DNA from 3 places in the Geobacillus sp. TFV-3 genome. Region 2 is predicted to be linked to each of the others. Evidence: riboswitches for the same ligand, from Rfam matches in the RefSeq annotation. Region 2 holds a riboswitch; each other region holds the start of a gene.
The links. A riboswitch is a leader RNA that binds a small molecule or an ion and turns the genes downstream of it on or off. The one in region 2 is predicted to bind S-adenosylmethionine.
Positions count from the first base shown of each region.

Region 1 (4,884 bases), 1.9 Mb from region 2:
AAAGCGCGAAAGTCAAGCGGATCAAGCGAGGTGCTGCGGTCGCACAAATTATCCAAATAATCGCTGATCGTCTGGTAAGCAACGATAAAGCGGATGCAATCCTCCATGTTTTCTCCAGCTAAGAGCGCCAAAATAGAGCCGCCTTCGCAATGGAACGTTTTCGACGCGATGCTCGCGAGCGCTTGGCGCCGCAATTCCGGATCGGGAATGCGCTCGGCTTGGCGCCGCCAATAGGCAAGCTCGCGGTGGACAAGCGGAAGCACGTCACGATACACCATTTTCATCAAGGCGATGGGGTTTTTCGGAATGTTCAATCGGCTCACCTCAGGTGCAAACACCATGGTCTCGTCTCCTAGCATTTCCATCTTATCGGCAACCAAAATCGTTTCGCGTCTGAACAGCCTGCGATCTCGTCTTCCAGTATTGCCATCAATGCGGCCGGGGCAAACCATAAAAGGGTTGGGCCATGGAATGAAAAAGCCGCTCAACAACGGTTCTTCCCACGTTGAGAAGCTTTGTGAAATCGGATTTTCTTCCCCTATCCCAACCACTCATCGGGCGAAAAGAAACGTTTTTCACCCATCCCGATTAGGCGCGCTCGCTTTCGTTGGCGATTTGGACGCAACGTTGTACAATACATGGTGAACGATCGATTTTGCAACAGAAAGGAACGAACGCCCATGATTTACCCATACAAAGGCAAAACGCCGCAAATTGCCGCCTCCGCCTTTATCGCCGACTATGTGACGATCACCGGCGATGTCGTGATCGGCGAAGAGACGAGCATTTGGTTCAACACCGTCATTCGCGGCGACGTGGCGCCGACCATCATCGGCAACCGGGTCAATATTCAAGATAACTCAATTTTGCATCAAAGTCCAAACAATCCGCTTATCATTGAAGACGGCGTGACGGTCGGCCATCAAGTCATTTTGCACAGCGCCATCGTGCGCCAAAACTCGCTGATCGGCATGGGCTCGATCATTTTGGACCGCGCGGAAATCGGGGAAGGCGCGTTTATCGGCGCCGGCAGTTTAGTGCCGCCGGGCAAAAAAATTCCGCCCAACACGCTCGCCCTCGGCCGGCCGGCGAAAGTCGTCCGCGAGCTGACGGACGACGACATCCGTGAAATGGAGCGCATCCGCCGCGAATATGTCGAGAAAGGGCAGTATTACAAAGCGCTGCAGCAACAGCGGACATCGTGCGCCAACAAAAAAGAGCTGCCGTGATCAGGTTAGGCAGCTCTTTTTCTTTCATCACTTATCCGCCAACGCCAGCGCTTGTTCTTTCAACAAGGCGGCTTTGTCGGTGCGCTCCCACGGCAGGTCGATGTCCGTACGCCCAAAATGGCCGTAAGCGGCCGTCTGTTTGTAAATCGGGCGGCGCAAGTCGAGCATTTTGATGATGCCCGCCGGGCGGAGATCGAAGTTGTTGCGCACGACTTCAACCAAAATGTCTTCCGACACTTTGCCCGTGCCGAACGTATCGATCGAAATCGAGACCGGGCGGGCAACGCCAATCGCGTAGGCGAGCTGCACTTCGCATTTATCGGCCAATCCTGCCGCAACGATGTTTTTCGCGACATAGCGGGCCGCATACGCCGCCGAACGGTCGACTTTCGTCGGATCTTTGCCCGAGAACGCGCCGCCGCCGTGGCGGGCGTAGCCGCCGTACGTATCGACAATGATTTTCCGCCCCGTCAATCCGGCATCCCCTTGCGGACCGCCGATGACAAACCGCCCTGTCGGGTTGATGAAATAGTTCGTGTTCTCATCCAGCAGTTCCGCCGGCACGACCGGCTTGATGACATGCTCCTTAATGTCGCGTTGGATTTGATCCTGCGTAATTTCCGGATGGTGCTGCGCGGAAACGACGATCGTATCGACGCGCACCGGTTTGCCGTTTTCATCGTATTCAATCGTCACTTGCGTTTTCCCGTCCGGCCGCAAGTACGGCAGGACGTCCGTTTTGCGCACTTCCGCCAAGCGGCGCGCCAAGCGGTGCGCAAGCGAAATCGGCAACGGCATCAATTCTTCCGTCTCATTGCAGGCAAAACCAAACATGAGCCCTTGGTCGCCGGCGCCGATCGCTTCAATTTCCTCGTCAGTCATTTGGCCTTCACGCGCCTCGAGCGCTCGGTCAACCCCCATCGCAATGTCCGGCGATTGTTCGTCAATCGACGTCAACACCGCGCACGTATCGGCGTCAAACCCGTATTTGGCGCGCGTGTAGCCGATCTCCCGGACCGTATCGCGGACGATGCGCGGAATGTCCACGTACGTTGATGTCGTGATTTCCCCGCTGACGAGCACAAGTCCCGTCGTGACGCTCGTTTCGCAGGCGACGCGGGCGTTCGGGTCTTTTTCCAAAATGGCATCCAAAATCGCATCAGAAATTTGGTCGCAAATTTTATCCGGATGTCCTTCCGTCACAGACTCTGAAGTAAACAAGCGGCGTTTGGCTGACATTCGGTTTGTTTCCTCCTCTTGGCATAATGTGGCGACACGGAACTCATTTCCCTTTTTCCCTTCGCAATATAAAAAACCTTTCCTGTAACGGCTGAGGAAAGGTCATGGCAATCGTATTGCTTCCTTTCACTCTTATCGTTCAAGGACTGCGCCTTGCCACAGGTTAGCACCATTTCACACATGTAAAGTTGTGACGGTTGCTGGGTTTCATCGGGCCTGTCCCTCCACCGGCTCGGGATAAGAGTATCCGTTCAATGACTTATCATATCGCAATGGAATCGGCAAAGTCAACTATCAAAATTCATTTTTTATCATTTCCAGCCGCGAAAATTCTTTCCTCTAAAAGGCTGGTGAAGAAACCACTGTTCTTCTCCAATCAGTGGTTCTCCGTGAAAATGAAGGACCGGCTTTGCAGGATTTCTCAATTTGAAAAACATCGCTGGAGAGCGGCATTTTCAGTTAAATCACCAGTCCTCTAAAAGGCTGGTGATTTAGTGAAAAGTCGCGGAAAACGGACTCCCTTCTCAAATTGAGAAGTCCTGTAAAATCAACGCTTCTCTTTCATCCGAAAGCAACGGGTTCGGCGAAATCGGTCGTTTTTCACCATCCCTCTAAGGAAATGGGGAAAAATAAAGTTTGAAAAACCCACACAATTAGTATGGACTATTAATAAAAATGTGTTATACTATTTTCAAGAGTGATTATAAAAAGAAGGCAGGTTTTGAATATGGGGATCGCAAACATGACAAATAAGCTTGATGTATTGCTGCAAAAACCGTACGTTCGCCATCAACTGTCCGTCGCCGAGCTCGTCGAGAAAGTGCTGCAGCGGAATGAAGGACGGCTGACCCACACCGGGGCGGTCGCGGTGACAACCGGCAAGTACACCGGACGGTCGCCGAAAGACAAATACATCGTCGAAGAACCATCAACGAAGCAAACGATCGACTGGGGAGCGGTCAACCAACCGATGTCTCCGGAGACGTTTGATAAACTGTACGACAAAGTGCTCGATTATTTAATGAAGAAAGATGAGCTGTTCGTGTTTAAAGGCTTTGCCGGCGCCGATCCGAAATATCGGCTGCCGATTCAAGTCGTCAACGAATTCGCTTGGCACAACTTGTTCGTCCATCAGCTGTTCATCCGCCCGAGCGCCGAGGAGCTCGCCGCGCATGAGCCGCAATTTACGGTCATTTGCGCGCCGAACTTTAAAGCCGACCCGAATGTGGACGGCACGCGCTCGGAAGCGTTCATCATCATCTCGTTTGAACGGCGCACCGTGTTGATCGGCGGCACCGAATATGCCGGAGAAATGAAAAAATCGATTTTCTCGGTGATGAACTATTTGCTGCCGGAACAAGGCATCCTGCCGATGCACTGCTCGGCCAACGTCGGCCAGGAAGGCGACGTCGCCCTCTTTTTCGGCTTGTCGGGAACGGGAAAAACGACGCTTTCGACCGACCCGAACCGCCGCTTGATCGGCGATGACGAACACGGCTGGTCAAGCCGAGGCATTTTCAACATCGAAGGCGGCTGCTATGCAAAATGCATCCATCTATCGCGTGAAAAAGAGCCGCAAATTTTTGACGCCATCGGCTTCGGCGCGGTGCTCGAAAACGTCATCCTCGATGACGCGACGCGCGTGCCGAATTACGACGACGGCACGCTGACGGAAAACACGCGCGCCGCCTACCCGCTTCAAGCGATCCAAAACATCATCGATCCGAGCGTCGCCGGCCATCCGTCCACGATCGTGTTTTTGACGGCCGATGCGTTCGGCGTCCTGCCGCCGATCAGCAAGCTGACGCGTGAACAGGCGATGTACCATTTCTTGAGCGGCTACACAAGCAAGCTCGCCGGCACCGAACGCGGCGTCACTGAACCGGAAGCGACGTTCTCGACATGCTTTGGCGCGCCGTTTTTGCCGCGCCCGGCCGTCGAATACGCGGAAATGCTCGGGCAAAAAATCGCCGAACACAACGTCCGCGTCTTTTTGGTCAACACCGGCTGGACCGGGGGGCCGTACGGCGTCGGCAGCCGCATGAAGCTCGCCTACACCCGCGCGATGGTGCAAGCCGCCGTCGAAGGGGAGCTCGACAACGTCGAGACGGTGCAAGACCCGATTTTCGGCCTCGCCATCCCGGCGCACGTCCCGGGCGTGCCCGATGACGTCCTTCAGCCGCAAAACACATGGGCCGACAAACAGGCGTACGAACAAAAAGCGAAAGAGCTGGCGCAAAAGTTCCGCGCCAACTTCCAAAAATTCGCCCACATCGATCCGTCCATTGAAAAACTCGGCGGACCGCTCGTTTAACAAGAACCCGGCCGGACAGGGAGCCGTTCCCTGTCCGGCCGTTTTTTCTGTTCTTTCCTTTGCTTTGGACTCCGACACTGAATCCTTTGGTGAACTACCCGC
Region 1 is NZ_MPSP01000001.1:682,605-687,488, reverse strand. Features, by position in the region: gene BJQ97_RS03490 (tetraprenyl-beta-curcumene synthase family protein) at 1-341, opposite strand, end outside; gene BJQ97_RS03485 (gamma carbonic anhydrase) at 681-1,229, shown strand; gene metK (methionine adenosyltransferase) at 1,257-2,468, opposite strand; SAM riboswitch class I at 2,598-2,712, opposite strand; gene pckA (phosphoenolpyruvate carboxykinase (ATP)) at 3,196-4,782, shown strand.
Region 1: it holds a riboswitch for S-adenosylmethionine, as region 2 does, so the genes downstream of both, metK (methionine adenosyltransferase) here and BJQ97_RS12815 (methionine biosynthesis PLP-dependent protein) in region 2, are expected to answer to the same signal.

Region 2 (4,884 bases):
TAGCCGAGCTTTTTGTAAAACGGTTCCGCGTGCGTCTGGGCGTTCAGTTTCGCCGTTTTCGCCCCTTTTGTTTTTGCCAGCTGTTCGATCGCTTCCATCACCATCCGTCCGGCGCCGCGGCCGCGGTGGGACGGCAGGACGCAAATGCGCTCGATTTTGCCGACGCCTTCGTCAATGAAGCGAAGCCGGCCAGCGCCGACCGGCGCTTCGCCGTCATACAGGACGAGATGGAACGAGTCGTGCTCGAATGCGTCGACTTCCTCTTCTTCGGGGACGTTTTGTTCTTCAATGAACACGAGCCGGCGGACGCGCAGGGCGTCTGCATACAAGGCGAGGTCGTTTGTCGTTCCAATCGCGACGTTCATGTCAGATTGTTTCCTTTCCTCCAACAACAAACGTTTCATACACGGTCCACGAACCGTCCTCAAGCTGGTAAAGGAGATGGAAGCGGTCGACGGTCTCCTCGAAGTGCACCTCTTGCAGCTTCAGCTGGCTGTAGACGTCTGCATATTCCGCTCCCGGCAAATCGCGGCCGATCGTAATGTGAGGCACGAACACAAACTCCGGCTTTCCGGCAAACAAACCGCTGTGCAGTTGTTCATGAAGGCGCTCGAGCACGTCGTTTGGCTCCACTTTCAAATAAATGATGTTGCTTGTCGGATAAAACGAGCTGAATTTCGTCACTTTGATTGGAATGGGAGGCGTTTCTGCCGCAATCCGGCGCAGCTCTTTCGTCATTTCCTTCAGCTGCTCCTCACCCGCTTCAAACGGATATTTCAGCGTAATGTGCGGCGGAATGAGGGCGTAATGGCTGTCGTACCGTTTCCGGTACGAGTTGGCAAAATCTTGAATTTGTTTTGGCGGAAAGATCACGATGCCGTACTTCATTTTGGTTTCCCTCCTTGAACCAGTTTGTTTTCCATGCGCAAACGGCGCACGGAAAGGATGCAGCGGCTCGATATCCTCGAAGCCGTTCTGTTTTGGCCTATAACGATAAAACAGCGGCTACCGCCCGCGGCACATCCGGCTGCCAATACGTCCACGCATGGTCGCCTTCGAACTCATGGTACGTATAAGCAAACCGTTTTTCCATAAACAAGTCCCGCGCCATTCGATTCGGGGTGATAAAATCGCGCACATGACCGTCCGTCGTTTTCACCGCTGTTTCCTCCGTGCCGACAGAATGGTAAAACGAAAGGAGCGATGGATCGCGAAATGAGCCGATGCGCGCCAATACCGAGTCATCGATATAGGGGGACTGCATGGCGATTTTCCCAAATGTATGTGGATACAACAACCCGGCTAGAAGCGACACGGTTCCGCCGAGCGAATCGCCGATCAGCGCCCGGCCTTTGCCCATTTGATACGTCGGCAGTTCGCGGTCCAAAAACGGGACGAGTTCATGGGCTAAAAAACGAATGTATGCTTCGAGCTTTCGGCCTTGTGGGTGGTATTTCTCGTAGCGGTCGTTGACGTTCCGATACGGGATGCCGACGACGATCGTCCGGTCGATTGTTCCTTCTTCCATCAGCGTTTCGATGACCGTTTTTATTTTTCCATACATAAAATAATCTTTGCCGTCTTGCGCGATTAGTAAAGAATATTTGTAAAGCGGCGAAAAATTGCTTGGCAAGTAGACGAGCAGTTCGATTTCTTCTTGAAGCTCTCCGCTGTACAGCTTGTAGTCGCGCATGATTCCTGTTGCTGTCGCCATGACCATCCTCCATGAAAGCGTAAGTTCATCTGTTATTGTAACATATTTGCACCAAAAGATGTTAATGAACGGCTCGAATTTTTTGTGAATTTGCCGAATGGTGCCATTGATAAAAAAATGACTTGCAAAAACAGGGGGAATGCGCTACATTTTTTATTAAATTAGAAAAATTGAATACGCGTCTCATTCTTATCAAGAGAAGCGGAGGGAACTGGCCCAATGAAGCTTCAGCAACCAGCCGCCCGGCGGCCAGGTGCTAAATCCAGCGAATTGAGCATTCAATTCGGCAGATAAGAAGAAGCATGACCATGTGTATGGAAAAGTCTTCTTCTTAGAAGACTTTTTTTATTTATTCAAGCGGCCGCTCCGATGAACCGCGTGGCGGTCTAGGACCGAGGCGCTCGGCCGCTGCCCGAGAGACAGCGGCGCTTCGTTTTGCGCCAAGCGGTCGGCCGTTGACCCATGATGGAATTTTCAGCAGAAGGAGAGAGATGAGATGGAGAAACTGGAGACGTTGTTAGCGCAAATCGGCAACCGGAGCGAAACGGCGACGGGGACGGTCAACCCGCCTGTTTATTTTTCCACCGCTTACCGCCATGCCGGCATCGGAGAGTCGACCGGATTTGACTACATCCGCACCGGCAACCCGACGCGCAAAATCGTCGAAGAAGCGATCGCAAAGCTTGAAGGCGGCGACCAAGGCTATGCGTTCAGCTCCGGCATGGCCGCCATTCAGACAGTGCTCGCCTTGTTTGAGAGCGGAGATGAGTTTCTCGTATCGGCCGACCTGTACGGCGGCACGTACCGCTTGTTTGAGCGCGGCTGGCGCAAGTACGGTCTTGGGTTCCATTACGTCGATTTTACCGATCTTGCTGCTGTAGAGGAAAAAATTACGGAAAAAACAAAAGCCATCTTTTTGGAAACACCGACAAATCCACTCATGCACGAGACGGATATCTCTGCGGTCGCCGAGCTCGCCAAGCGGCACGGGCTTTTGTTGATCGTTGACAACACGTTTTATACACCGGTGCTTCAACGCCCGATCGAACAGGGCGCCGATATTGTCCTCCACAGCGCGACGAAATATTTAGGCGGCCATAACGACGTCTTGGCCGGCCTTGTTGTCGCCAAGGGCGAGGAGCTCTGTCAACGCCTGGCCGAGTATCAGAACGCCATCGGCGCTGTTTTGTCGCCGTTTGATTCGTGGTTGCTGATCCGCGGGATGAAAACGCTGGCCCTAAGGATGCGCCAACACGAAGAAAACGCCAAGCGCATCAGCGCCTTTTTGCGCGAACATGAAGATGTCACCGATGTGTTGTATCCGGGAAGAGGCGGGATGCTGTCGTTCCGGATTGCTGATGAGAAGTGGGTGAACGGGTTTTTAAAAAGCTTGCGCCTCATTACGTTCGCGGAAAGCTTGGGCGGAGTCGAAAGCTTCATCACGTACCCGGCGACGCAGACGCATGCCGACATTCCAGAAGAAATTCGCATCCAAAACGGCGTCTGCAACCGTCTGCTTCGCTTCTCCATCGGCATCGAGCACGCCGACGACTTGATCGCCGATTTGGCGCAGGCATTGAAAAACATGAAAGAGGTGTGAGCGATGGAACGGGAATGGTCGTTTTCGACGAAACTGCTCCATAACGAATGGAAATTCGATCGCCGTACAGGGGCGGTGAGCGTGGCGATCCAGCACGCCTCCACGTTCCATCAGTTCGATTTCGACTCGTTCGGCAAATACGACTACAGCCGCTCCGGCAACCCGACGCGCGAGGCGCTCGAGGAAACGATCGCGGCGTTAGAAGGCGGCGTGCGCGGATTCGCCTTCGCTTCTGGCATGGCCGCCATTTCGACGGCGTTTTTGCTCTTGTCCCGAGGCGACCACGTTCTCGTGACGGAAGACGTCTACGGCGGCACGTACCGGATGATCACCGAAGTATTGAGCCGCTTTGGCATTGAATATACGTTTGTCGATATGACCGATTTGCGCGCCGTCGCCGAAACCATCCGACCGAACACGAAAGTCATTTACATGGAAACGCCGTCCAATCCGCTCTTAAAAGTGACCGACATTCAAGGCGTCGTCAAGCTGGCGAAAGCGCACGGCTGTTTGACGTTCTTGGATAATACGTTCATGACGCCGGCGATGCAGCGGCCGCTTGATCTTGGCGTTGATGTCGTCCTCCACAGCGCCACGAAATTTTTAGCCGGCCATAGCGACGTCGTCGCCGGGCTGGCGGTGGTGAAAGATGAAGAATTGGGAAAAGAGCTGTACAAACTGCAAAACGCCTTTGGCGCCGTCCTCGGCGTCCAAGATGCGTGGCTTGTGCTGCGGGGGATCAAAACGCTCCATGTCCGCTTGAAGCAGTCATCCGAATCGGCCATGGCCATCGCCGACTATTTGGCGCGCCACCCGAAAGTGGAAGACGTGTATTATCCGGGACTGAAGAACCATCCAGGCCATGACATTCAACGCAGCCAAGCGGCTGGGTTTGGCGCTGTGTTGTCGTTCCGACTCGCCGATGAAGAAGCGGCCCGGACGTTCGTCCGAAACGTCGGCCTGCCCGTGTTCGCCGTCAGCCTTGGGGCGGTCGAGTCGATTTTATCGTACCCAGCGAAAATGTCGCATGCGGCGATGCCAAAAGACGAGCGGCTCCGCCGCGGCATTACCGACGGACTGCTGCGGCTGAGCGTCGGGCTTGAGGATGTGAACGATTTGATCGCCGATTTTGAGCGGGCGTTGTCGTTTGTGAAAGAACAGCGGTCCGTCCCATCCACCTAGCAAGGCGTCACACGGTATGCCCCTTGCGACGGGGGCGTACCGTTTGCACTGTGTGAACGGAAGAAAGACGCAGCCCGAATAATGCTTCGTGCTAGAAAGAAGGTTTGGACAGTGCTGATTAGGAGACAGCTGTGGACGAAGGCAAAAGTTGTTGTTCTACATATTGTAAAAATACATCGACAATTTCTTCATCCCATTGTGTTCCTTTTCCGTTTTTTAAAATGTCCACGGCTTGGCGAATATCCATGCCTTTACGGTACGGACGGTCCGAAGTCATGGCATCAAACGCATCCGCGACGGCAATAATCTTGCCAAACAACGGAATTTCGTCGCCTGTTAAACCATCTGGGTATCCCTTTCCATCGATGCGTTCGTGATGGGAGCGGAT
Region 2 is NZ_MPSP01000001.1:2,549,900-2,554,783, reverse strand. Features, by position in the region: gene BJQ97_RS12830 (GNAT family N-acetyltransferase) at 1-365, opposite strand, end outside; gene BJQ97_RS12825 (YjcG family protein) at 367-888, opposite strand; gene BJQ97_RS12820 (alpha/beta hydrolase) at 986-1,714, opposite strand; SAM riboswitch class I at 1,901-2,011, shown strand; gene BJQ97_RS12815 (methionine biosynthesis PLP-dependent protein) at 2,211-3,314, shown strand; gene metC (cystathionine beta-lyase) at 3,318-4,496, shown strand; gene BJQ97_RS12805 (HD-GYP domain-containing protein) at 4,615-4,884, opposite strand, start outside.

Region 3 (4,884 bases), 340 kb from region 2:
GCCGTTTCGACCGACGCATATGTTCCGTTGTTCATCTTCGTTTTCCTCCTTTGCTCGTTTCAGTTGTTAGTATGCATGGAGGAAAACGAAATTAAACAACGAATTGTATTGAGAAAAAGGAGGAGATAACCATGGCTCGTTGGTTTGTCTTTTGGCTGACTGCCGTTGCCGTTTCATTCATCGTTTGGCTGGGCATCGCCTCCATGTGGAACGAGCAAGGAGACGGAGAGCTGAGTCTGGCGGCGGTGATCATGTTGCAAAACTGCGCCATCATCGTGATGCTCGCCGCCGTGCTGGCGCGCTTGAACGGTCGATGAAGCAGCGGAAAAGCAGGTTGACCACGGCGCCCTCGCATTGAGAACCGTTTTGAACGTTGGAGCTTTCTTCGGGCAAGGGGGCGGCTTTTTTGGGACAAATAAAGAAACGGAAGCGAAATGCTCCCGTTATTGATTGGTTTCCGCCGCTGGAATGACGGCGCCGTGGTATTTTTCTTTGATGAAGTCTTGAATTTCTTTCGATTGCAGCACTTCGACAAGCGTTTTGATTTCTTTCCGGTTTTCATCGCCTTTGCGCACCGCAACAATGTTCACATACGGATTATTTTTCGGCGACTCAACGGCGATCGGGTCTTTCGCCGGATCCAAACCGGCATCAAGCGCATAGTTGGCGTTGATCAGCACGGCATCGCCTTCGCCGTTTTTGTAAATTTGCGGAAGCAGCCCAGCGTCGACGTCGGCCTTAAATTTCAAATGTTTCGGGTTTTCCACGATGTCGTTGACCGTCGCTTTCGTTTTATCGACACCCGGTTTCAATTTAATGAGCCCTTTTTCTTGCAGCATCGACAAAATGCGGCCATGGTCGGCGACCGAGTTGCTCATGATGATCGTCGCACCGTCCGGCAGTTCTTCAATGCTTTTGTATTTTTTCGAGTATAAGCCGATCGGCTCGATATGAATGCCCCCGGCGTTGACGAAATCATAGCCGTATTCTTTCTTTTGCGATTCTAAATACGGGATGTGTTGGAAGTAGTTGGCATCTATTTGCTTCTCCGCCAACGCTTTGTTCGGCAAGATGTAATCTTGGAATGTGATGATCTCCAAGTCGATGCCTTTTTTCTTCAAAATCGGTTTCGCTTTTTCCAAAATTTCCGCATGCGGCACGTTTGAGGCGCCGACTTTCAGCTTCACCAAATTGCCGTCTTTGCCGCCTTCCGCGTTGTCGTTCTTGTTGCCGCCGCATGCCGCCAAAGCCAAGACGAGAACGGCCGCGAGCAGAGCGCCAAGCCATTTTTTCATCGAGTTCTTCCTCCTTTATCGTTTATCAATTTTCGAAGTGACAAAGTCACCGATAAACTGAATGACAAAGACAATGATAAGCACCAATACGGTCGCGACAAACGTCACATCGTTATGGTTGCGCTGGAACCCTTCCAAATACGCCAAGTTCCCAAGCCCGCCGGCGCCGATGGCTCCAGCCATCGCTGTGTAGCCGACAAGCGACACCGCCGTGACGGTAATGCCGGAGACAAGCGCCGGCAGCGATTCGGGCAAGAGCACTTTCCAAATGATTGTCCACGTTGAGGCGCCCATCGCTTGGGCTGCTTCGATGACTCCTTTATCAATTTCGCGAAGCGCGATTTCGACCATGCGGGCGTAAAACGGCGCAGCTCCAATGACCAGAGCCGGCAGCGCCGCATTGGCGCCAAGCATCGTCCCGACGAGCCATGTTGTAAACGGAATGAGCAAAATGATCAAAATAATAAACGGAATGGAGCGGAAAATGTTCACAAACGCAGCAATCACTGTATTGACAAACCGGTTTTCCCACAGGTTTCCTTTCGCTGTCAAAAACAACAGCAAGCCAAGAACGATCCCGAGGACGAAGGTGGCCGCCACCGCCACTCCCGTCATATACAGCGTCTCGACCGTCGCCGCCCACATCGTCTCCCATTGCACGTTCGGCAGGAGGTCAGCGAGCATCTTGAATCACCTCCACCGCCACTTGCTGGCGTTGAATATAGTCAAGCACCCGGTCGATTTCATCCTTCGCTCCGTCGAGGTGCACGAACAACACCCCATAGGCGCCTTGATGGGTTTGCGAAATTTTCCCTTGCAAAATGTTGACATCAACAGCAAACTGCCGCACCACTTCGGTGATGAGCGGCTTTCCGGCGGCTGCGCCGACGAACGTCAGCTGGGCGATCAGCCCGTTCGGGTATTGGCCAAACAAATGGGAAATCGCTTCTTCCGTCTCCTCAGGCTCGATCAATTGTTGGACGAACCGCTTCGTAATCGGCTGCTGCGGGTGGCGGAACACATGCAGCACTTCGCCTTGCTCAACGATTCGGCCGCTTTCCATCACGGCGACGCGGTCGCAAATTTTGCGGATGACGTGCATTTCATGGGTGATGAGCACAATCGTCAGCCCAAGACGTTTGTTGATGTCAACGAGCAAGTCTAAAATCGCATCGGTCGTCTGCGGGTCCAACGCCGATGTCGCCTCGTCGCAAAGCAGCACTTTCGGATTGTTCGCCAGCGCGCGGGCAATGCCGACCCGCTGTTTTTGCCCGCCACTCAGCTGCGACGGGTAGGCATCCTCGCGCCCGGAAAGGCCGACAAGCTCGATCAATTCACCCACCCGCTTGTTCCGCTCCTCTTTCGGGACGCCGGCAATTTCAAGCGGAAAGGCAATGTTTTCCCTGACGGTGCGCGACCAAAGCAAGTTGAAATGCTGAAAAATCATTCCGATTTCTTGGCGCGCCTTGCGCAGCTCTCGGCCTTTGATGCGCGCCATATCGCGTCCGGCGACAACCACCCGGCCGCTCGTCGGCTTCTCGAGCCCATTGAGCAATCGAATGAGCGTGCTTTTCCCCGCGCCGCTGTAGCCGATGATGCCGAAAATTTCCCCTTCGCGAATTTCAAGCGACACGTTGTCGACGGCCGTGACCGAACCGTTGGCCGCTTGATAAATTTTCGTCACTTGTTCTAATGCAATCATTGTTTCACCTTCCTTTCTCCCAAGGCAGCAGAGCACAAAAAGAAAACCTTTCTGCCCGCAGAGAACAGAAAGGTATTGTTCACCATTCCGTCTCTTATCTCTCAAAGCAGGCCGCTTTGTGTGAATTGGCACCATTTCAGCGCATGCGCTGACGGTTGCCGGGCTTCATTGGGCACATCCCTCCACCTCTCTTGATAAGAGCGCAACAATCGTCTATTCAATTATTACAAATCTGATTGTATCATCACTTGTCGAACGCTGTCAACAAATTTTTCACCCAACATGCCGATACGGTTTGGCCAAATGGAGGAGCGACTCAAGCAGTAGCAGATGGCGGAAGCTTCCTGACACGTACACTTCTTGCAGCCGCACGAGCTGCTGCAGCTTCAATTCCCCGTTCAACAACGACTCGATCGATGCTTTGGAACCTTTAATCGTCAATGTCTTCCGTTCATCGTGTTCCCTCTCCGCCGCAGCAGGCTCTTTGCCAACCATCAACAGCACGGTTTCATCCCCGCTTTCAAAGCGAACGCACAGCTGTTCATCCGGCAAAATCGGCAACAAATGGCGCAACCCTTGCATCCGTTCCACGAATTGCCCGACCAATTCGCGCATTTCCATGGACATCCCCCTCCTCCATTCCTTATATTTCTTTCACTTCCATTCTGAAGAGGGGAAATCCTTTACAAAAATCTCGACAACCCGTTGACGAATGAGCGCCGTTTTTGTCATTTCCCAAGAAATGTGTCAAACAGCGTCAAAAAAAGGCGAATCACTCGTCCGGCAAGCAGGCTTGAATCACTTCATACAAATACGGAACGGAGTGAAAGGCATACCACTTGCCCGCGATCGTTCCATCCCTAAAAAGAAGCAGGCACGGAACGCTTTCGATTTTCCACGCAGCCGCCTGCTCAGGAATATAGTTGATGTCCGTTTCATAAAACGGCAGCGCCGGAAACAACTGCTCCACCACCGTGAGCATCCGCCGCGCCAGCTGGCACGTGCCGCACAGCGGGGTATACAAGTAAAGGGCCAGAAGCGGCTCTCCTTCCACCACTCGTTTGACATCGTTTCGATCGATCGCTTTCACTCGCCTCTCCCTCTCATCAGCCATTCGATGCGGACGTCGAAATCGGCGCGCAGCAGCACTTGCGCCAAGTGCCAAATCGGAGCGGCCGCGACTTCACGGTACGCCCGGTCAATGTAAAGATGCTCCGCTTCTGGAAGCATGCGGCGAAACTGCCGGCGCAATTTTTCTCCCGCCTCATCGGCATCCGCCAGCAAGTACACATCATATCCTTCCAGCTCATCAGCCCATTCTTCCAAACGCGCGTCACTGATCGTGCCGTTCGTGCAAAGGATGACGACAGGCTCATTCAGGACAGCCGCCACTTTTTGCTTGTCCGATCGCCCTTCCACAATGATCACTTTTTCCACGCGTCGCATGTCCGACCCACCTAACTTCGAAAGGAGATACGATATTGTATGCCCCGCGCCGGCGAAAGGTGGAAAAAGAAAAGCAACGGCATCGCACCGTTGCCTTTCAACACCAGCCCGCTTCCCCGTCGCAGTCGACATATTTTTGGTCCGGTTCAACGGTAGCGGTCACCTGTTTGAAAATTCGCCCGTTTTGTTCGATATATCCATGTTTCAACGGGACGGCCGCCGGAAGCGGAAGGCGCCCGATGAGCTCTCCTTCCTCGTACAAGTCCAGCGAGCGGCCGTTCAGTTTGCCGATGATCCGGTCCGTGACATCCATGTGCTTCGTTTGCAACACCACAGCGAGCACCCCTTTTTCATCAAAATTCCGGTATGTATAGAGTGCCCGAATGGAAGCGAAGATTGCAGGAACGTTTATCCTTCGTTGATCATCGCTTCGTACTGCTC
Region 3 is NZ_MPSP01000001.1:2,891,575-2,896,458, forward strand. Features, by position in the region: gene BJQ97_RS14740 (carboxymuconolactone decarboxylase family protein) at 1-35, opposite strand, end outside; gene BJQ97_RS14745 (hypothetical protein) at 132-317, shown strand; gene BJQ97_RS14750 (MetQ/NlpA family ABC transporter substrate-binding protein) at 444-1,295, opposite strand; gene BJQ97_RS14755 (methionine ABC transporter permease) at 1,311-1,979, opposite strand; gene BJQ97_RS14760 (methionine ABC transporter ATP-binding protein) at 1,969-2,997, opposite strand; SAM riboswitch class I at 3,089-3,198, opposite strand; gene BJQ97_RS14765 (sterol-binding protein) at 3,271-3,618, opposite strand; gene BJQ97_RS14770 (thioredoxin family protein) at 3,770-4,087, opposite strand; gene BJQ97_RS14775 (toprim domain-containing protein) at 4,084-4,443, opposite strand; gene BJQ97_RS14780 (YusG family protein) at 4,541-4,777, opposite strand; gene gcvH (glycine cleavage system protein GcvH) at 4,852-4,884, opposite strand, start outside.
Region 3: it holds a riboswitch for S-adenosylmethionine, as region 2 does, so the genes downstream of both, BJQ97_RS14760 (methionine ABC transporter ATP-binding protein) here and BJQ97_RS12815 (methionine biosynthesis PLP-dependent protein) in region 2, are expected to answer to the same signal.